DNA from 3 places in the Streptomyces sp. JNUCC 63 genome. Region 2 is predicted to be linked to each of the others. Evidence: riboswitches for the same ligand, from Rfam matches in the RefSeq annotation. Region 2 holds a riboswitch; each other region holds the start of a gene.
What was found. A riboswitch is a leader RNA that binds a small molecule or an ion and turns the genes downstream of it on or off. The one in region 2 is predicted to bind glycine.
Positions count from the first base shown of each region.

Region 1: linked by a shared signal. The riboswitch ahead of cycA (D-serine/D-alanine/glycine transporter) and the one ahead of gcvT (glycine cleavage system aminomethyltransferase GcvT) in region 2 are both predicted to bind glycine.
Region 3: linked by a shared signal. The riboswitch ahead of gcvP (aminomethyl-transferring glycine dehydrogenase) and the one ahead of gcvT (glycine cleavage system aminomethyltransferase GcvT) in region 2 are both predicted to bind glycine.

Region 1 is NZ_CM135963.1:7,875,515-7,882,692, forward strand. It holds gene ACX25U_RS36540 (LVIVD repeat-containing protein) at 1-667, shown strand, start outside; gene ACX25U_RS36545 (hypothetical protein) at 1,134-1,511, shown strand; partial or broken gene ACX25U_RS36550 (IS630 family transposase) at 1,652-1,795, shown strand; gene ACX25U_RS36555 (MmyB family transcriptional regulator) at 1,801-2,082, shown strand; gene cycA (D-serine/D-alanine/glycine transporter) at 2,532-4,007, opposite strand; glycine riboswitch at 4,292-4,381, opposite strand; glycine riboswitch at 4,382-4,479, opposite strand; gene ACX25U_RS36565 (hypothetical protein) at 4,682-4,969, opposite strand; gene ACX25U_RS36570 (MFS transporter) at 5,355-6,767, shown strand.
Region 2 is NZ_CM135963.1:2,430,189-2,437,366, forward strand. It holds gene ACX25U_RS10890 (ABC transporter permease) at 1-133, opposite strand, end outside; gene ACX25U_RS10895 (enhanced serine sensitivity protein SseB C-terminal domain-containing protein) at 462-1,256, opposite strand; gene ACX25U_RS10900 (enhanced serine sensitivity protein SseB) at 1,552-2,355, opposite strand; gene ACX25U_RS10905 (AAA family ATPase) at 2,359-3,147, opposite strand; glycine riboswitch at 3,325-3,421, shown strand; glycine riboswitch at 3,422-3,537, shown strand; gene gcvT (glycine cleavage system aminomethyltransferase GcvT) at 3,580-4,707, shown strand; gene gcvH (glycine cleavage system protein GcvH) at 4,816-5,193, shown strand; gene glyA (serine hydroxymethyltransferase) at 5,211-6,485, shown strand; gene ACX25U_RS10925 (L-serine ammonia-lyase) at 6,584-7,178, shown strand, end outside.
Region 3 is NZ_CM135963.1:6,628,468-6,635,645, reverse strand. It holds gene ACX25U_RS30540 (ABC transporter ATP-binding protein) at 1-951, shown strand, start outside; gene gcvP (aminomethyl-transferring glycine dehydrogenase) at 1,030-3,915, opposite strand; glycine riboswitch at 4,092-4,186, opposite strand; gene ACX25U_RS30530 (PRC-barrel domain-containing protein) at 4,300-4,683, shown strand; gene ACX25U_RS30525 (DNA polymerase IV) at 4,697-6,118, opposite strand; gene ACX25U_RS30520 (MerR family transcriptional regulator) at 6,199-6,837, opposite strand; gene ACX25U_RS30515 (bifunctional nuclease family protein) at 7,050-7,178, opposite strand, start outside.

The DNA.
Region 1 (7,178 bases), 5.4 Mb from region 2:
CGACATCACCGTGCTGCCGTCGAAGGACCTGGCCGCCGGTGCCTGCATGGGCGACGGCATCCTGATGTCCATCAAGGACCCGGAGCACCCGAAGGTCATCGACCAGGTCCAGGACAACGTCAACTTCGCGTTCTGGCACTCGGCGACCTTCAACCAGACCGCGAAGAAGGTCGTCTTCACCGACGAACTCGGCGGCGGATCCGCCGCGACCTGCAACGCGGCCATCGGCCCGAACCGCGGAGCCGACGGCATCTACGACATCGTCGGCAAGGGCGACCACCGCAAGCTCGTCTTCCGCGGTTACTTCAAGATCCCCCGGCACCAGGCGGACACCGAGAACTGCGTCGCCCACAACGGCTCGCTGATCCCGGTCAGGGGCCGCGACATCATGGTCCAGGCCTGGTACCAGGGCGGCGTCTCGGTCTGGGACTTCACCGACTCGACGAAGCCGAAGGAGATCGGCTACTTCGAGCGCGGCCCGCTCACCACGGACCGGCTGACCGTGGGCGGCTCCTGGTCCGCGTACTACTACAACGGCTACATCTACTCGAACGACATCGCCAAGGGCTTCGATGTGCTCAAGCTCAGCGACCGGCGCACCGACCCGGCCCGAAAGATCCACCTGGACCAGCTGAACGTCCAGACCCAGCCGGACTACTTCGACTGACAGCCCGGCAAAGGCCTGCCGGACTCCGGGCCCAGGAACCCGGAGACGTGGGCAAGCGCTGTGGCACCGGTCCCGCCGGGCGGCTCATCGCCCGGCGGGACACCCAGCTCCCAGTCCAGACCGAAGCAGTGGATGATCCCGCTGACTCCGCTCGGCACCAGGCGAGTGCTCGGGGGAGCGGTTCGCCTTCCCCCGCACTCCCGCGGTCCACGTGGCATGCGGCTGCACGACCCGGCAGACCTTCCCGGTCAAAGCACTGGCAAGAACGCGCGCGTGCTGGTGCAGCCGGCCCCGACCCCGGCTCCGGACACCGACGATTCCCAGCCATCACGTCGTCGAGGAGCATGGCCAGAGGGACGCTGGTGCGATGTCGGTGCGGTGATGAAGAATGCCGCCAGAAAGAGAGATCAACTTTGCCCGTGCTGGGTAAGCGATCTTCAGTCCCGCCTCCAGGAAGGCCACACTGATGCAGTCCGTCCCCCACCCGGCACAGGCCGTCGTCCTGCACTACCGCAGCCGCGCCGTCGCCCCGCTCCGTCCCCTGGGTGTCACGGATGCCGAACTGCTGCGCATCATCTCCGACCCCTGCACACCCGTGTTCCTTACGGTGCACGCGGGCGGACGCCGCAGATACAGCTACTGGCAGCCGTTCGACGCCCACACCGGCAGGGGGAGTTGCTACGTCGCCCTGCCGACTGACGCGTGCGACATACTGCACTCCACCGGACGGATCACGCTGGGCGAGCCGCTCGTCGATCCGGGCAGGACGATCTACCGCATCCGGCCCGCCGACACCCTGGCCGCTCCCCAGCGCTTGGTGCGGACAACGGCCCACGCGGCATGACCGACAGCCGACGCGATCCGTCGGCTGTCGGTCTTCGCCGGGTCGGGCCCCAGCCCTCCAGCCCGAGAGCGAACGCTACCCGTCCTGACCTCGCGACGACGGAGGTGAGGCCCCGGCCGCAAGATCGGATCCTCACCCGTGACCGCGAGGCGGAACTGGACCAGATCGAGGGGGTCCTGGATCGTTTCCCCGACCGGGCGTTCGTCTTCGACGAGTTCGGCCCACTCGGGATCCGGCCCACCGCGGGCCCGGGCTGGGCCGAGCAGAAACGCCCCGACCGGTTGCTCGTCTGCGTGCCCAGGCCGGCACCGCCCCCGACCTCACCACCCTCGTCGGCGAACTCCTCCTCAAAAGCCCCGGCTTCGCCGAACTGTGGGAACGCTACGACGTCGTGGGACGTAGGAGCACCAGCAAGACCCTCCACGGCCCCCAGGTCGTAAGACTCACCCTCACCAGCCGGAGCATGCACCTCGAAGGCACCCCGGGCCGGCGCCTCGGGGTCTACACAGCCGAACCCGGCACCCCCGACTACGACGCCATGCTCCTGCTCGACATGACCGCCACACACTGAGCCGAGTCCGTCCGAGCGGAAGCGCCAAGAACTCGGGTGCGCGGGCAGCAGCCGCCGGCGGATGTGGTCGGCCGTGTGCCGGGCGGTGGCCTTGGCCCGGGTCTCACTGGGACGGGGGCGGGGCCGGGCGGTCACCGTGGTCGGCTTGACCTCGATGCCGTGCGCGGCGGTCTGCTCGGGCAGAACCGCGATGACGGCAAGCCGGGTCCGCGGGCGGTCTCGGCGGCGTGATCGAGTTGTGCGTACGCCGCTTCCGCTGCGAGAACACCGCCTGCCCGGCGGTGACGTTCGCCGAGCCGGTCACGGTCCTGACCACCCCGCACAGCCGGTACACCCCGTTGCCGCGTGGGGCGGTCACATTTCCGCACACCCGAAAGCGAGCGGCGTTCCCAGCAGACGGGAACGCCGCTCGCTTTCAGTGCCGGTCCATGGATTCGGTGGCCGCGATGTCAGTCCTGATGCTCGGCTTCGGTTTCGGAGCGGACGGCAGCCTCATGGGCCAGACGGCGGGGGCGACGGCGGAGCACTGCCCATGCGATGCCGAGGACGACGAACCACACCGGGGTCGCCAGAAGCGCCTGCAGCGTGTCGGACTTCTGGGTCAGTGCCCAGATGAGGAACGCGAAGAACGCGAGCACGACGTAGCACATGGCGATGCCGCCGGGCATCTTGAACGTCGATGCCTCGTGCAGGTGCGGACGGCGCTTGCGGTACACGATGTAGCTGATCAGGATGATCGACCAGACGAACATGAACAGCACGGCGGAGACGGTGGTCACCAAGGTGAATGCCTCGATGATCGAGTTGTCCGTGGCGAGCATGACCACACCGGCGAGCAGGAACACCCCGGACAGGAACAGGGCGTTGGCCGGGACTTTCCTGGAGGTGAGTCGGCCGAATCGCGCCGGGGCGTCGCCCTCCTGGGCCAGCCCGTAGACCATCCGTGAGGTGGAGTAGATGCCCGAGTTCGCTGACGAGGCGGCCGAGGTCAGCACGACGAAGTTGATCACCGAGGCGGCGACCCCGAGGCCGGCGAGGGTGAACATCACGACGAACGGGCTGCGGTCCGCGCTGATCTCGCGCCAGGGCGTGACCGACATGATCACGACCAGCGCGACCACGTAGAACAGCATCACACGCACCGGGATCGAGTTGATCGCCTTGGGCAGGTTCCGTTCCGGGTTCTTGGTCTCGGCCGCGGTGGTGCCGACCAGTTCGATGCCGACGAAGGCGAAGGTCGCGATCTGGAAACCCGCGACGAATCCCATGGGACCGGTGGGGAAGAAGCCGCCGTCGTTCCAGAGGTTGGAGAAGCCTGCGGCGGCGCCCCCGGGCGCCTGGAAGTGGTTGAACACCATGCCGAGCCCGACGACGATCAGCGCCACGATCGCGACGATCTTGATCAGTGCGAACCAGAACTCGGTCTCGCCGAACGCCTTCACGGTGGGCAGGTTCAGGACGATCAGCACGACGACCGCGGCCAGCGCCGGTATCCACAGCGCAAGGCCGTGCCACCAGTACGACACGTATCCGGAGATCGCGATGACGTCGGCGATGCCGGTGACGATCCAACAGAACCAGTAGGTCCAGCCGGTGAAGAAGCCGGCCCACGGGCCGAGCAGGTCGGCCGCGAAGTCGGCGAAGGACTTGTAGCGCAGGTTGGACAGCAGCAGCTCGCCCATCGCCCGCATCACGAAGAACAGCATCACGCCGATGATCATGTAGACAAAGATCACCGAGGGGCCGGCCAGCGAGATCGTCTTGCCCGACCCCATGAACAGGCCGGTTCCGATCGCACCACCGATCGCGATGAGCTGGATGTGCCGGTTGGACAACTGCCGGGAAAGATGCTGCTCGCCCCCGGGCGGGGGCGTCGATCCGGACACCGGCAAGGTGGTCAGGCCGGTGTCACTGCTTTCAGACATCAGGGAGCAAACCTCATGGATCTCAAGACGCGTGCGGGCACGCGATAGGGGTGTCTCGGAAAGTGACCGCGCGCACAGGCGACGAACGGGCAGGATGATCCTGTGCGCGGACATGCGGCAGCCGACCGGAACGGTGCCGGACACGCTGAACACGCCCACGCGGAAAGCCGAAAATCAGCCCGGAAGTCGGCAGACGGGCGGCGGTAAGGGGGGAGGCAGCGGGACAGCCATCGGGGGCTCCTCGAGTGTCGAGCACGGGCGGTGCCCGTGCGGCCGAGTGAGCCTCCCCCTCTGTCATGGGCCTGAGAGCTTCACCGCGCGGAGCGCGGCTTGCACCGTGGGCGAGGCGCGTGAGCGCCTGCTTTCCAGAGTCGCCTGCCCGAGCGGTAGGGGTGCCTGAGAGTTTCCGGGGAGGTGTTGCTCCTTCGGCGCCCGGGTCTGGCTGACTCGGTACTCTCCCGCTGCGGGGTGAACGGCGATGTGCGGTGAGACTAGGACCACATCAGCGACCGGTCAAGGGACCGGCCGAATGCTGGACGTTGCTTTCGAGTAGTTTCGAGTGGTACGGCACTCGCCTTCAAGGGATGGCGTTTGTGCAGCTCAAGGCGTATGTCCTCATCGTGGTTCTTGATCGCTTTCCGTGCCGGAACCACGCAGGGTCACCACGACCGCGATCATGAACGGCCTCGCGCCGCGAAGGTCCGCCCGCGTGGCCACACCACGACTGAGACAGGCCGGTACCGGTGGTCCAGCGTGTTGCCGTAGTTGCCCATGTAGCCCTCGTACTGGGAGTCATAGGGCGTCAGGTCCGCGCTCGGGGTGCTGGCGCAAGCCTCGTAGTCGTGGACGTGCAGCGAGATCTGCTCGCCGCCGGTGCCGTCCGGGCCGGTCCACCAGCCGAGGGTGATCTCGTCGTCGATCAGGTCGCCGGACCCCCGGCTCCGGAACGCAGCCAGGTGCACCGGGAGAACACGGCCGGCATACGGGCGGCACGGCGCGCCGGTAGCGTGCCGAAGAGAACGAGCAGTAGACGAAGGGGAAGACCGCGGCGGCGGCCTGCAGTGCGTCGCCGACGGTTTCGGGGGGAGTCGTCCAGGTCCATCAGCGCGCGGGTGACCCGGTCCCGGTCCGCGCCGGACCGTTCGCCGGCATGTTCCCAGGACACCCGGCAGCCCGGACGCGTCTCACATCTTGATATGAGGCGACTGGTAAATGAGATTCTTGACATCGTTACCATGCCCGCACCGTTCGCGCAGCCGTTTCTCGAAGGGAAACGCGTGCCGTCGTGCGGGCCGTCGGCCCGTACCGCCGACGGCCGTTCTTTGCCCTCGTGCGAAAGACCAAGAAATGCCCGCACCAACCACCGGCCCAGCCCAGGCACCCGTCAACTCGCGGTCCCGCGTCCTCATCGCGAGCCTCATCGGCACGACGATCGAGTTCTACGACTTCTACATCTACGCGACCGCCGCCGTCCTGGTCTTCCCCGCGCTCTTCTTCCCGAACAGCGACCCGACCACGGCGCTGCTGTCGTCCTTCGCGGTGTTCGGCGCCGCGATGGTCGCCCGCCCGATCGGCGCCGTCGTCTTCGGACACCTCGGCGACCGGATCGGCCGCAAGGGCACGCTGGTGGCCTCACTTCTCACCATGGGCATCGCCACCTTCCTCATCGGCGTGCTGCCCACCTACGCGCAGGCCGGCTGGATCGCCACCGCGCTGCTGGTGCTGATGCGGCTCGCGCAGGGCTTCGCACTCGGCGGCGAGTGGAGCGGCGCCGCCCTGGTCGCCACCGAGAACGCCCCCAGCGACAAGCGCGCCCTCTACGGCACGTTCCCGCAGCTGGGAGCCCCGCTCGGCTTCATCATCGGCAACGGGCTCTTCCTGATCATCGGCGCGCTGCAGCCGTCCACGGCGGGCGCCGACCCGTCGCAGCCCTCCGAGGCCTTCCTGAGCTGGGGCTGGCGCGTGCCGTTCCTGTTCTCCGCCGTGATGGTCGCGATCGGCCTGTGGGTGCGGATGCGCCTCGTCGAGTCGACGGTCTTCGCCAAGACCCGCGAGGCCGGACTGGTGCGGAAGCTGCCGCTGGCCACCGTCTTCCGCAACCACTGGAAGCAGCTGATCCTCGGCACCTTCTTCATGCTCGCGACGTACGTGCTCTTCTATCTGATGACCACGTTCTCGCTGAGCTACGGCCGTGCCCCGAAGGACACCGCGGTGCCCGGCCTGGGGTACAGCTACACCACCTTCGTAGTGATGATGATCTTCGGCGTGCTGTTCTTCGCCGCGTTCACCCTGATCTCCGGCCCGCTCGCCGACAAGTACGGTCGTCGCGCCACCCTGATCTGGGTCACCGCCACGATCCTGGTCTTCGGGCTGGTGTGGGTACCGCTGATCGGCATGGGCACGCTCGGCGTGGTGCTGTGGCTGGTGCTCGGCTTCACGCTGATGGGCATGACCTTCGGCCCGATGGGCGCGCTCCTGCCGGAACTCTTCCCGACGAGCGTGCGCTACACCGGCTCCGGCATCTCGTACAACGTCAGCTCGATCCTCGGCGCGGCCGTCGCCCCGTTCATCGCGGTGGCGCTGTGGGAGGCCGGCGACGGCTCGCCGTGGCTGGTCGGTGTCTACCTCTCCGTGATGGCGCTGCTGACCCTGGTCTCGCTGCTGATCGGCAAGGAGACGAAGGACGTCGCCCTTGACGAGGGCGAGGCCCCCACCCGCCGCGATCACGACCATGCCCCCGCCGCCACCGCGGCTCCCTGAACCGTCCGCCATCCCACCGCGGCCCCCTTCCCCGTACGAGGGCGAAGGGGGCCGCGGTGTCTTCACGGACGCCGCCGGCTCCGTCGCGCGCCGACCGGTGCCCACTACCGGTGGTTCGTTGACATGGGGGAGGGCCAGAGGCAGCACGAGTAGCGGGGGTGGATGTGATGACTGCTCGTCGTCCGTGTCCGCCGGTGCGGGGCCGCTGGAGGACTACGCTGCCGGCTTCGATGACAACGACACACACTCTCATACATGGTTACGCTCACTGACGTTTTCTCAACGGTGATCATTTCCAGGTTCCGTCAAGGACGAGGGCGGCGCGGGCGATGTCGCCGATCCGGCTGGGGCTGAGGGTGACGTGTTGCAGGGCGCGCCGGCGCTGCTTGAGCTCGGCTGCGGCGCGTTCGC
Region 2 (7,178 bases):
GTTTGAGGCGCTCCCAGGCGATCCGGCCCAGGGAGCGCCCCTGGACGGCCTTCGCGCCGGTCGTCGCTACCGCCGCTTCGTCGACCGCGCTCGGGGCCGCTTCCGCGGTCGGCTCGTGCAATGGTGCCGTCATCAGGCAGGGACCCCTCTCAACCGGCGGTAGCCGGCCCGCACTTGCCGCTGTGGCGGCGTTGTTCAGTCCGTCGTACACAGGGGCGAAACCCCCTGCTGCGGGAGTCTTCAACGCATCGGCGACCAGTTGCCAGACTTGACGGTGAATGGATGCGTAAACGTGATGCGGGTTAGGGGGTTCCGTTATCCGGACAGTGGGTAACGGGGGTCGGACACGGGCGAGTTGGGGTATCCCGACACAGAAACGGACCTTCCGCCCTCATCTACGCGCGAAGAAAAGGCTCGCCCGGGGGAAGCCCTGCCGTCGGTCCGGCCCGGATGACGGTATGTCAGTAGCCGCCCCGCGCCGGCGGGTACCCGTAGCCGGTCGCCGGGGCCTGGGCCGGGGATGCGTGGCTCTCGCGGTCGTAGAACGGGCGGGAGTTGGCACGCAGCCACATCGCGACCGGGTCGTACTCGTCGGACATCGCGACGGTCGACACCGGCAGCCCGTCCGGAACGGCGCCGATGGACTGCTGCATCATCGCGCGCACCGAGTCGACGGCGGCCGGCGAGGTGTCGTACACGTCCAGGCCGATGGCGAGGTACGGCGCTCCGAGCGCCGGCTGCACCCAGGCGCGGCGCAGCGAGCGGACCGCCGGGGTGCGGTGGGCGTTCTGCGTGAGCAGGGCGTAGAACTGCGGGACCTCGACGGCCGGTTCGGACAGGCTGAGCGGCCCCGCCGGCTGGCGGTCCAGACCGGTGGCGATGCGGCGCAGGTCGAGCCAGGGGATGCCGACACCGCCGCCCGGGGCGTGCGGGTTCAGCCAGAGACCGTAGTGGTCGGGATAGAGGGTGCGGGCCACGTCGAGGCCGTCCACCACCTCGTACGACCGCATCCAGCCGCTGGCCGACAGCTCCTGGGCGGAGGTCACGCAGGGCGCGTAGCCGTGGCCGTCGACCTCCATGCGCCCGTACTGGGCGTCGGGGGAACCCGCCTGACCGTGCCACAGCAGCATCCAGATCTGGCCGGAGGACGGCGTCGCCAGTGCGCGCAGCAGCGCCTCGTAGGCGTCGTAACGCCCGGGCGTCACCTGGCGCAGCGTCTGCTCGACCTGCCCGGCCGTCGTGCCGCTGGCGCTCACGCTCACCTTTTGTACCGCCCCTCCACGAACCCCTCGACGAGCTGTGCACCTAGTGCCCGCGACCGGAAGGGTCCGCCGGAAAGCTCGCGGCGTCCGGTGCGGTGCGTCGCAAGGCGGAGCACCGCCCGCGTACTGGATGTACTCGGGTGGTGCGACAACGCGGCGAGGCACCGTGCCGGGCGTCGCGAGCCGGTGAACCCTTCCGGTCGCAGCACTAGCTTAAGGCCGCCTGCGAACTCGGTACCTGTTGCCGTTTTTGCGGCCGTGGGCCGCTCGTGGCCGCCCGCGGGTGCCCTCAGTGGGCGTGCTGGTAGAACGGCCGGACCTTTTCCCTCATCCAGTCGGCCACCGGGTCCTGGGTCACGTCCAGGAGGACCAGGTTGACCGGCCACGTGACCGGGGACTTGGCCAGGGCACGGCCCAGGGCGTCCAGGGGGCGGGCCAGCAGGTCGCCCTCCTGGTGGGACAGTTCGACGCCTATGAACATGACCGGGTCGGCCGTCTCGATGGCGGCCAGGCAGCGGCGGGCGGTGCTGACCACTCCTGCTTCGGCGAACTCGGCGGAGGCGGCGGAGAGGAAGTCCACCGGGTCGTCCTGCCAGTCGGGTTCGAAGAGGCGGACGCGGCCGCCGCTCGCCGGGCCGTCCAGTGGGGTGCGGCCCGCCCGGCACAGCTCGGCCACGGCCGGCGGCGGCAGCGGGATGCCGACCATGCCGTCCGGGTTGACGGCGATGCCGACCTGCGGGGGCAGTCCGCGCGCGAACTCGACGGCGGGCGCGATGGTGTACGCCATGTGCGAGCCGACGACCCGACGGAGCTGTTCCTCGGAGCTGAAGACCGGCACGTACGCCTGGCCGTCGACCTCCAGCGTGGGCAGGTCGAGCGGCCCGCTGTGCGGGCCGCCGCCGTTGGGCAGGGGAACCCAGAGGAAGCTGCGGCCGAGGACCTCGATGATCCGGCCGCCGGCCGACGGGACGCCGAGGGAGGCCGACAGCACCTCCTCCAGCTCGTTGCCGGGCCAACCGCCGTGCGGGTGGGGGTGCGCCTGTGCCGGGAAGTCCGGAGAAGAGTCCGCGGAGAAGTCCGCCGGGAAGTCCATCTGCTACCGCCTGCTGGGAACCACTGTGGTGACCGGAAGGCTATCGGGTACAGGGACGAACTCGATCCGCCGCAGGACCGCCGCGGCCTCGCGGTCCAGCAGGACCGCCGAGCCGCAGCCCTTCGGCGTCTCGCCCCGCCGCAGCGCGCGCAGCAGGCGGGCCACTGCCCGGCGGTGGCGCCGGAAGGCGTACGGCGAGACGCCGCGGCCGCGTTCCCGCTGGCCCGCCAGGGCGGTGCCGGGGGCGACGTCCAGCAGGAGCAGGTGCAGGGTGCCGCCACGGCGACGGGCGGCGCGGGCCAGCCAGGCGCGGACCCAGGGCTGTGTGCCGCAGTCGTGGACCACGACCGGGTCGCCGGAGCGCAGGACGCGGCGCAGGCCTGCGTAGTGGGCGAGGCGGATCAGGGGGCGGTAGAGGGCGTAGGGCAGGTACGGCGCCAGACGGGCGTCCCAGCGGTCGCGGGTGTCCTGGGAGTCGATCCGCGCGCCGCGCACCGCACGCCGCATCAACGTCGACTTGCCACCGCCGGGCAGCCCGGTGACGACGACCAGGTCCCCCGGCCCGAACCACAGCACGCGCACGCCACGTCCGCCCCCTCCACGCAAGTCACGAACGGCGGGCGGGGACCGCCGCGGCCGGGAGCGGGTCTCCTCGGGCACCGCGACGACCTGTCCGGGCTTCGGGAGGGGCCGCGCGGGCTTCGGCTCGGCGAGCGCCCGCCCCGGCAGCGGGGCGTGCTCCTCGGGTGCGGCGAGGGGCTGGGGCGTCGTGTGTGCCGTAGGCCTGTTCACCGTCGTCGTCCTCCCCAGGGGTGGTCATGGTCCGTCTCCCCGCCGAGCGTAAAGAGAAGGTAATGGACGAGCCTCGCGTTTCCGTGCGCGTACTGCCACAGGCCCGTCACAGATGTGGTCCTGCCGCGAGCGGGCCGGGCGTGCAATGATGGGCGCGGCAACTGCATACCGGCCGCTTGAATCCGCGCGGGAGAGCCCCCAGCCGTGTCGCTGGGGCGCCGAAGGAGCAAGTCCCTCCCTTGAATCTCTCAGGCACCGTTACCGCGCGGGCGAGGCACATCTGAAAAGCGGGCCGCTGACGCAGTGGCTCCACCCAAGGTGCAAGCCGTGACCGTCCGTCCGACGGCGGTCGTGGCGAACCTCTCAGGTTCCGATGACAGATGGGGAGGACATGAGATCCGTCCTCGCCCGTCCTGCCTTGGAGACCGACCGATGAGCAGTACCGAACCCCATCGACTCCGCCATACCGCGCTCGATGCGCTGCACCGCTCGCTCGGCGCGACGATGACCGACTTCGCCGGCTGGGACATGCCGCTGCGCTACGGCTCCGAGCGCGACGAGCACGTCGCCGTGCGCACCAGGGCCGGTCTCTTCGACCTCTCCCACATGGGCGAGATCACCGTCACCGGCCCGCAGGCCGCCGCGCTGCTGAACCACGCCCTGGTCGGCAACATCGCCTCGATCGGCCTGGGCCGCGCCCGCTACACCATGATCTGCCGGGTCGACGGCGGCATCCTGGACGACCTGATCGTCTACCGGCCGGCCGAGACCGAGTACCTGGTCGTCGCCAACGCCTCCAACGCCCAGGCGGTCCTCGACGCGCTGACCGAGCGGGCGGCCGGCTTCGACGCCGAGGTCCGCGACGACCGGGACAACTACGCGCTGCTCGCCGTCCAGGGCCCCGAGTCCCTCGCCGTCCTGAAGTCCCTCACCGAGGCCGACCTCGACGGCCTGAAGTACTACTCCGCTCTGCCCGGCATCGTCGCGGGCGTCCCCGCGCTGATCGCCCGCACCGGGTACACCGGCGAGGACGGCTTCGAGCTGTTCGTGGCCCCGGGCGACGCGGAGAAGCTCTGGCAGGCGATCACCGAGGCCGGCGCCCCGGCCGGGCTTGTGCCGTGCGGCCTGTCCTGCCGGGACACGCTGCGCCTGGAGGCCGGCATGCCGCTGTACGGGCACGAGCTGTCGCTCGCGCTGACCCCGTTCGACGCGGGCCTCGGCCGGGTGGTCAAGTTCGACAAGGAGGGCGACTTCGTGGGGCGCGAGGCCCTGCTGGCCGCCGCCGAGCACGCCGCCGCCGAGCCGCCCCGGGTCCTCGTCGGCCTGGTCGCCGAGGGCCGCCGGGTCCCGCGCGCCGGGTACCCGGTCGTCGCCGGCGGCGAGGTGATCGGCGAGGTCACCTCCGGCGCCCCCTCCCCCACCCTGGGCAAGCCGATCGCCATGGCCTACGTCGACGCCTCGCACGCCGCCCCGGGCACGGCGGGTGTCGCGGTGGACATCCGGGGCAGTCACGAGCCGTACGAGGTCGTGGCGCTGCCCTTCTACCAGCGGCAGAAGTGACACCGGCGCAACCGGTCGGAGTGACGTGAGCCGCGTCATCCCTGGTCACGCACATCTTTAGCAGTCCCTCATTCACCAGCACTCCCCGCGTACAGGAGAATTCAGGCCATGAACAACCCCCAGCAGCTGCGCTACAGCAAGGAGCACGAGTGGGTGTCGCCCGTCGAGGACGGCGTCGCCACGATCGGCATCACGGAGTTCGCGGCCAACGCGCTCGGCGATGTCGTCTACGCCCAGCTCCCGGAGGTCGGCGACACGGTGGCCGCGGGCGAGACCTGCGGCGAGCTGGAGTCGACCAAGTCGGTGTCCGACCTGTACTCCCCGGTCAGCGGTGAGGTCACCGCGGTCAACGAGGACGTGGTGAGTGACCCGTCGCTGGTGAACTCCGCGCCCTTCGAGGGCGGCTGGCTGTTCAAGGTGCGCCTCGAGGGCGAGCCGGCCGACCTGCTCTCCGCCGACGAGTACGCCGCCCACACGGCCGGCTGAGGAGCGGAACGAAGCACATGACTGAACAGAAGAACGTTCTCGACACGCCCCTGCACGAGCTCGACCCGGACGTGGCCGCCGCGGTCGACGCCGAGCTGCACCGCCAGCAGTCCACCCTCGAGATGATCGCCTCGGAGAACTTCGCCCCGGTCGCGGTCATGGAGGCCCAGGGCTCGGTCCTCACCAACAAGTACGCCGAGGGCTACCCGGGCCGCCGCTACTACGGCGGCTGCGAGCACGTGGACGTGGTCGAGCAGATCGCCATCGACCGCATCAAGGCGCTGTTCGGCGCCGAGCACGCCAACGTGCAGCCGCACTCCGGTGCCCAGGCCAACGCGGCCGCGATGTTCGCGCTGCTCAAGCCCGGCGACACGATCATGGGTCTGAACCTCGCGCACGGCGGGCACCTGACCCACGGCATGAAGATCAACTTCTCCGGCAAGCTCTACAACGTCGTCCCCTACCACGTGGGCGAGGACGGCCTGGTCGACATGGCCGAGGTGGAGAAGCTGGCCAAGGAGTCCAAGCCGAAGCTGATCGTGGCCGGCTGGTCGGCGTACCCCCGGCAGCTGGACTTCGCCGCGTTCCGCCGGATCGCGGACGAGGTCGGCGCGTACCTCATGGTCGACATGGCGCACTTCGCCGGCCTGGTCGCCGCGGGCCTGCACCCGAACCCCGTCCCGCACGCGCACGTGGTCACCACCACCACCCACAAGACGCTGGGCGGTCCGCGCGGCGGCGTGATCCTGTCGACGGCCGAGCTGGCCAAGAAGATCAACTCCGCGGTCTTCCCCGGTCAGCAGGGCGGTCCGCTGGAGCACGTGATCGCCGCCAAGGCGGTGTCCTTCAAGGTCGCGGCGAGCGAGGAGTTCAAGGAGCGCCAGCGGCGTACCCTGGAGGGCGCCCGCATCCTGGCCGAGCGCCTGGTGCGGGACGACGTGAAGGCGGTCGGCGTGGACGTGCTGTCCGGCGGCACGGACGTGCACCTGGTCCTGGTGGACCTGCGCGACTCCGAGCTGGACGGACAGCAGGCCGAGGACCGGCTCCACGAGATCGGGATCACGGTCAACCGCAACGCGATCCCGAACGACCCTCGCCCGCCGATGGTCACCTCGGGCCTTCGGATCGGCACGCCGGCCCTGGCGACCCGCGGCTTCACGGCCGAGGACTTCGCCGAGGTGGCGGACGTGATCGCCGAGGCGCTGAAGCCGTCCTACGACGCCGACGCCCTCAAGGCCCGGGTCGAGGCCCTGGCCGACAAGCACCCGCTGTACCCGGGTCTGAACAAGTAAGTCACACCTCTCGGCGGCACCGCGCGGGCCGGAGACCCCACTCCGCGCGGTGTCCCCGCCCGTACCCCCTGGCACCACCCCCGCACTGAGGAGTCACCGTGGCCATCTCGGTCTTCGACCTGTTCTCGATCGGCATCGGCCCGTCCAGCTCCCACACGGTCGGCCCGATGCGGGCCGCCCGCATGTTCGCGCGCAGGCTGCGCAACGAGGGCCTGCTGGAGCGGACCGCCTCCGTCCGTACGGAGCTGTACGGCTCCCTCGGCGCCACCGGCCACGGCCACGGCACCCCGAAGGCGGTGCTGCTCGGCCTGGAGGGCGAGTCCCCGCGGACGGTGGACGTGGAGACGGCGGACGAGCGGGTCGAGGCGATGAAGACCTCGGGCCGCCTGAGCCTCCTCGGCGAGCACGGGATCACGTTCTCCTACGACGACGACCTGGTCCTGCACCGCCGCAAGGCGCTGCCCTACCACGCCAACGGCATGACCCTGTGGGCGTACGACGCCTCGGGCACCGAGCTGCTGACCAGGACGTACTACTCGGTGGGCGGCGGCTTCGTCGTGGACGAGGAAGCGGTGGGCGCGGACCGTATCAAGCTGGACGACACGGTCCTGAAGTACCCCTTCCGCACGGGCGACGAACTGCTGCGCCTGACGCAGGAGACGGGCCTGTCCATCTCCTCTCTCATGCTGGAGA
Region 3 (7,178 bases), 4.2 Mb from region 2:
CTGCTCGGCCCGAACGGCGCCGGCAAGACCACGGCCCTGCGCGCTCTCGCCGGTCTGGTCCCGCTCACCGCCGGGCACCTGCGCCTGGACGGCGCCGCCCTGGACCGTACGCCGCCCGAGGCGCGGCCCGTCGGGGTCGTCTTCCAGGACTACCTGCTCTTCCCGCACCTGTCCGCCCTGGACAACGTGGCGTTCGGACCGCGCTGCCAGGGCGCGACCAAGGCCGAGGCCCGCGCGCAGGCCGCCGAGTGGCTGGCCCGCATGGGCCTGGCCGGCCACGCCGGTGCCAAGCCCCGCCGTCTGTCCGGCGGCCAGGCCCAGCGCGTGGCCCTCGCCCGCGCCCTGGCCACCCGGCCCCGGCTGCTGCTCCTCGACGAGCCGCTCGCCGCGCTCGACGCCCGTACCCGCCTGGAGATCCGCGCTCAGCTCCGGCGGCACCTCGCCGAGTTCGAGGCCGTGGCCGTTCTGGTCACCCACGACCCGCTGGACGCGATGGTGCTGGCCGACCGGCTGGTCGTCGTCGAGCACGGCCGGGCCGTCCAGGAGGGCACCCCGTCCGACATCGCCCGCCGTCCGCGCACGGACTACATCGCGCGGCTGGTCGGCCTGAACCTCTACCGCGGGCAGGCCGACGGGCACACCGTCCGGCTGGAGGCCGGACCCGCCCTCACCACCACCGAGGACCTGTCCGGACCGGTGTTCGTGGCCTTCCCGCCGGGCGCGGTCACCCTCCACCGGGACCGCCCCACCGGCTCCAGCGCGCGCAACCTGTGGCGCTGCGAGGTCGCCGGCCTGGAGACCCACGGCGACCAGATCCGCGCGGACCTCACCGGCGCACTCCCCCTCGCCGCCGACCTGACCACGGCGGCCGCCGCCGAACTCGACCTGCACCCGGGTGCGGTGGTCTGGGCGGCCGTCAAGGCGGCGCAGACGCACGCCTACCCGGCCTGATCCGCCCGCACAGGAAAGGGACCCCGCCCGGCCTCGAAGAAACGGCCGGGGCGGGGCCCCTCACGCGTGCTACGGCGCTCAGTCCTCGTACGCGTCCAGCGGCGGGCAGGAGCAGACCAGGTTCCGGTCGCCGAAGGCCTGGTCGATACGGCGCACCGGCGGCCAGTACTTGTCGGCGGCCGAGACACCGGCCGGGAAGACGGCCTCCTCACGGCTGTAGGCGTGCTCCCACCGGCCGCCCAGTGCGGAGGCGGTGTGCGGGGCGTTCCGCAGCGGGTTGTCGTCCGCGGGCCACTCGCCGGAGGCGACCTTCTCGATCTCGACGCGGATCGCGATCATCGCCTCGCAGAACCGGTCCAGCTCGGCCAGGTCCTCGGACTCGGTGGGCTCGATCATGAGCGTGCCGGCCACCGGGAAGGACATCGTCGGCGCGTGGAAACCGTAGTCGATCAGCCGCTTGGCGATGTCGTCCACGGTCACGCCGGTCGCCTTGGTCAGCGGCCGCAGGTCGATGATGCACTCGTGCGCGACCAGGCCGCCGGGGCCGGTGTAGAGCACCGGGTAGTGCGGCTCGAGGCGCTTGGCGACGTAGTTGGCGGACAGGACGGCCACCTGCGTGGCCCGCTTGAGGCCCTCGCCGCCCATCAGACGGACGTACGCCCAGGAGATGGGCAGGATGCCCGCCGAGCCCCACGGGGCGGCCGAGACCGGGCCGACCCCGGTCTCGGGACCGGCCTCGGGCTGCAGCGGGTGGTTGGGCAGGTACGGCGCCAGGTGGGAGCGTACGGCCACCGGGCCGACGCCCGGACCGCCGCCGCCGTGCGGGATGCAGAACGTCTTGTGCAGGTTCAGGTGGGAGACGTCGCCGCCGAAGTGGCCCGGCTTGGCGAGGCCGACCAGCGCGTTGAGGTTGGCGCCGTCGACGTACACCTGGCCGCCGGCCTCGTGGACCTGCGCGCAGATGTCGGCGACGTGCTCCTCGAACACGCCGTGCGTGGACGGGTAGGTGATCATCAGCACCGCGAGCTCGTCACGGTACTGCTCGATCTTCGCCCGCAGGTCCTCGACGTCGATCTCACCGTCCTCGGCGGTCCTGACGACGACGACCTTCATGCCGGCCATCACGGCGCTGGCGGCGTTGGTGCCGTGCGCGGAGGACGGGATGAGGCAGACCGTGCGCTGCTCGTCGCCGCCTGCACGGTGGTATCCGCGCACGGCGAGCAGACCGGCCAGCTCGCCCTGGGAGCCGGCGTTCGGCTGCAGGGAGACCTTGTCGTAGCCGGTGACCTCGGCGAGACGGTCCTCCAGCTCCCGGATGAGCGTGAGGTAGCCCTGCGCCTGCTCGGCGGGCGCGAAGGGGTGCAGTCCGCCGAACTCCGGCCAGGTGATCGGCTCCATCTCCGTGGTCGCGTTGAGCTTCATGGTGCAGGAGCCCAGCGGGATCATGCCGCGGTCGAGCGCGTAGTCGCGGTCGGCGAGCCGGCGCAGGTAGCGCAGCATCGCGGTCTCGGAGCGGTGCTGGTGGAAGACGGGATGGGTGAGGTAGTCGTCGGTGCGCAGCAGCGCCTCGGGCAGCGCCTCCTCGGCCGCGGCGTCCAGCGCCTCGATGTCGCCCTCGACGCCGAAGGCGGTCCACACGGCGCTCAGCTGCTCCCGCACGGTGGTCTCGTCGCAGGCGATCGAGACGTGGTCGGCGTCGACGAGGCGCAGGTTGACGCCGCCCTCGCGCGCGGCGGCGACGACCTCGGCGGCCCGCCCCTCGGCCTTGACGGTCAGCGTGTCGAAGTAGGCGCCGTGGACGAGTTCGGCACCGCCGGCCTTGAGTCCCTCGGCGAGGACCGTGGCGTAGCGGTGGGTGCGCCGGGCGATGCCCTTCAGGCCCTCGGGGCCGTGGTGGACGGCGTACATGCCGGCCATGACGGCGAGCAGCACCTGGGCGGTGCAGATGTTGCTGGTGGCCTTCTCCCGGCGGATGTGCTGCTCACGGGTCTGCAGGGCGAGGCGGTAGGCCTTGTCGCCGTCGGCGTCGACGGAGACGCCGACCAGGCGGCCGGGCAGGCTGCGGGCGAACTTCTCGTGCACCGCCATGTAGCCGGCGTGCGGGCCGCCGAAGCCCATCGGCACGCCGAAGCGCTGGGTCGTGCCGACCGCGATGTCCGCGCCCAGCTCGCCCGGCGACTTCAGCAGCGTGAGGGCGAGCAGGTCGGCGGCGACGGTGACCAGGGCGCCCAGTTCGTGTGCCTGGTCGATGACGGGCTTCAGGTCGCGTACGGCACCGGAGGCGCCCGGGTACTGCAGGAGTACGCCGTTGATCTCGCGTTCGGCGATGTCCGCCGGGATGCCCTCGGTCAGGTCGGCGACGACGACCTCGACGCCGGTCGGCTCGGCGCGGGTCTGGATGACGGCGATGGTCTGCGGCAGCGCGTCCGCGTCGACCAGGAACAGGCCCTTCTTGTTCTTGCCCATGCGCAGGGACAGCGCCATGGCCTCGGCGGCGGCGGTGCCCTCGTCCAGCAGGGAGGCGCCGGAGGTCGGCAGGCCGGTGAGGTCGGCGACCATGGTCTGGAAGTTCAGCAGCGCCTCGAGGCGGCCCTGGGAGATCTCCGGCTGGTACGGGGTGTAGGCGGTGTACCAGGCCGGGTTCTCCATGACGTTGCGCAGGATGACCGGCGGGGTGAAGGTGCCGTAGTAGCCGAGTCCGATCATCGAGCCGAGGACCTGGTTGCGGCCGGCCAGCGAGCGCAGCTCGGCCAGCACCTCGGCCTCGGTGCGGGCGCCCGGCAGGTCGAGCGCGTCGGTGTTCTTGATGACATCGGGCACCGCGGCGGCCGTGAGCTCGTCGAGCGAGCCGTAGCCGACCTGCGCGAGCATCTTGGCCCGCGCCTCCTGGTCGGGCCCGATGTGGCGCTGCTCGAAGGGGATGCCCTGTTCGAGCGCGGAGAGTGGAATGCGCTGGGCGGTCATTGCGGAGGCCTCCTGGTCTGACACGACCTTCGAGGGACACCACGGCACGGGTGCCCCGACGGCCTCCCCCTCTGTCATCTCAACCTGAGAGCTTCACCGGGCCGCCCGCGGGCTCCCGGTTTTCACCGTCGGTGAGAGCGGACACCGTCGACACCCGCTCTGCTTTCCAGAGTGACCTCGTCCGTGCGGTACGTGGGCCTGAGAGATTCCGGGGAGGATTTGCTCCTTCGGCGCCTCCGGTGGTGCCGGAGAGCTCTCCCGCACGGGGTCAGCAGCCGTTGCCAGCGTACCAGCGGGGCGGGCGCCGGGGCCTTCGAGTGGCCGTCGTGCTGATTGTGCTCTTTCGTAGTGCTTACGGATGAGCTGCGACCATGTGGAGGGACCGTGCAGACCGAGATCGATCCGCGCAACCTGATCGGCCGCAAGGCGTTCGATCGCAATGGCCACAAGATCGGCACGGTGGACGAGGTCTACCTCGACGACGCGACCGGTGTCCCGGAGTGGGCGGCCATACGCACCGGCCTGTTCTCCCGGGACGCCTTCGTGCCCCTGGAGCCCAGCGAGCTGGTCGAGGGCACTCTGCGAGTCCCCTTCGACCGCTCCCTGGTCAAGGAGGCCCCCGACTTCGGCGTGGGCCGCCATCTCTCCCCCGCGCAGGAACTGCAGCTCTACCACCACTACGGCCTGGACGTCGCCCCTCCCCCCTCCTTCCCGGACCGCGACTTCGGCAACCTGGCGGGCTCCGGCTCGGGCCCGGACGAGACCTGACACCCGAGCCGCGTCAGCCCCCTTTGACGGCAGCCTCCGAGGACACGTGACCGCCTGCCCCGTCCCCCGGCCCCGACAGCGCCGTGCCCCTGGGTCCGGGGGGTATGCGGTGCACCAGAGGGAGAGGATCCGCCGGTTCCAGGTCCGGGTCGTCGGTGGGGAAGGTCCGTATCCGGCCCGGCGGGGAGCCGGGGGTCTCGAAGCGGACGGTGACGCGGCCGAGGCCGCTGCCCTGGACCCAGCCGTGGCCGTACTCGGCGTGCCGTACGTCGTGGCCGGAGGGCCAGCGCCGCTCGGCGGGGGCCGGCTGGTCCGCTACCGGCTCCTGCCCCGGCTCTTCGACGGGGCTCTCGGCCTCCGCGCCCGCCGCCTGGGCGAACAGGTCCTCCTGGGTGTAGTCGGCGAGCCCGGACACGCCCACGCCGAGCAGCCGTACGCCGCCCGTGGTGTCCACGGAGTCCAGCAGCCGGGCAGCCGCCTCCCGCACCACCGCGGGGTCGTCCGTGGGCCCGCGCAGGGTCTCGGACCGGGTCAGGGTGGAGAAGTCGTAGCGGCGCACCTTCAGCACGATGGTGCGCCCCGACAGCCCGGCCGCGCGCAGCCGCCGTACGCACCGGTCGGCGAGCCGCCGCACCTCCATGCCCACCCGGGTCCGGTCGTGGATGTCCACGTCGTAGGTGTCCTCGACCGACACCGACTTGGCCTCGCGCTCGGCGACGACGGGCCGCTCGTCGTGGGCCAGCGCCATGGCGTACAGCGCGTGGCCGTGCGCCTTGCCGAGCAGCCGTACGAGCTCGTCCTCACCCGCTTCGGCGAGCTCGTCGACGGTGTGGATCCCGGCCCGCCGCAGATGGTCGCCCGTCGCCGGCCCGACGCCCGGCAGGGTCCGCACGGACATGGGTCCGAGCAGGGCCCGCTCGGTGCCGGGCTCGATGAGCACCAGCCCGTCGGGCTTCGCCTTTTCGGAGGCGATCTTGGCGAGCATCTTGGAGGCGGCCAGTCCCACGGAGCCGGTCAGCCCCGTGACGGCCCGGATGTCGGCGCGCAGCCTGGTCCCCGCCAGCCGGGCCGAGTCCGCGTCCCAGGCCGCTCCCCCGGCCTCGAGGTCCACGAACGCCTCGTCCAGGCTCAGCGGCTCCACCAGCGGCGACAGGGCCCGCAGCAGCCCCATCACCTGCTCGCTGACGGACCGGTAGAAGGCGAAGCGCGGCACCAGGTACGCGGCGTTCGGCGCCAGCCGCCGCGCCTGGGCCATCGGCATCGCCGAGTGGACGCCGAAGACCCGCGCCTCGTACGACGCGGTGGCCACCACTCCGCGCGGTCCGAGCCCGCCCACGACGACGGCCTTCCCGCGCAGGCTCGGTTTGGACGCCTGCTCCGCCGACGCGAAGAAGGCATCCATGTCGAGATGCAGGATCGTGGGCGCGGTTCTCACATCCACGATGCTGCACCACACCACTGACAACGGACCGCTCGGAGCCGTTCCGAGGCGTGAGCGCCGGTCCGCGGAGCCGGTCAGACCGCCCGGTTGCGGCGCCGGGCGAGCTCGTCACCGGGGTTGTGCCCCACCAGGGTCTCCCCGGTGTCGACGCGCTCACCGTGCAGCTGCGACAGCGCGCTCTCCACATCGCGCCACACCACGCCGACCGCGATGCCGAAGATCCCCTGGCCCCCCTGGAGCAGGGCGTGCACCTCGTCGGGCGACGTGCACTCGTACACCGTGGCGCCGTCGCTCATCAGCGTCATCCGCTCCAGGTCGCGAAAGCCGCGCTCCCGCAGGTGCTGGACGGCCGTACGGATGTTCTGCAGCGAGACGCCGGTGTCGAGGAAGCGCTTGACGATCTTCAGGACGACGACGTCACGGAAGCTGTACAGGCGCTGCGTGCCGGAGCCGTAGGCGGGCCTCACGCTCGGCTCCACCAGGCCGGTACGCGCCCAGTAGTCCAGTTGCCGGTAGGTGATGCCTGCGGCGGCGCAGGCCGTCGGACCGCGGTAGCCGATCTGCTCGGACGCCATGGACGTCGCCCCTCCGCTGCTCGGCACGGCTGTCGGTCGCAACGGAGCGGGATCGGCCGCGCTGCCCTGGTAGGGGTAACTCCCCCGGACACCGCTTCCGGGGACACCCCCAGCCGTACCGTCGCCGCTGCTTCTCACGCCGACCTCCGTCCTCGACCTGCCTCCTCGACGGTAGGCAGTCACCAGGGGCGCGTCAACGATCGCCACACTCGGCACGCCGAGTGATAATCACCCTAAGAGTGGTTTCGCGTACCCCCATGCGGGGAAAGGCTAGCCGAATGCCCGGGCGGCAGGCTGCAGGGCTCCATGCGGCCGATGGCAGACAGGGGCGTTTCACCGGCTGCCGGTTCTCACTGGCTGCTGCTGCCGAAGTCTTCCGGCGAGATCTGGTCGAGGAACTCGCGGAACTTCTCCACCTCGTCCTCCTGCTCGTCCGGAATCGCGATGCCCGCGTCGTCGAGCACCGTGTCGCTGCCGAA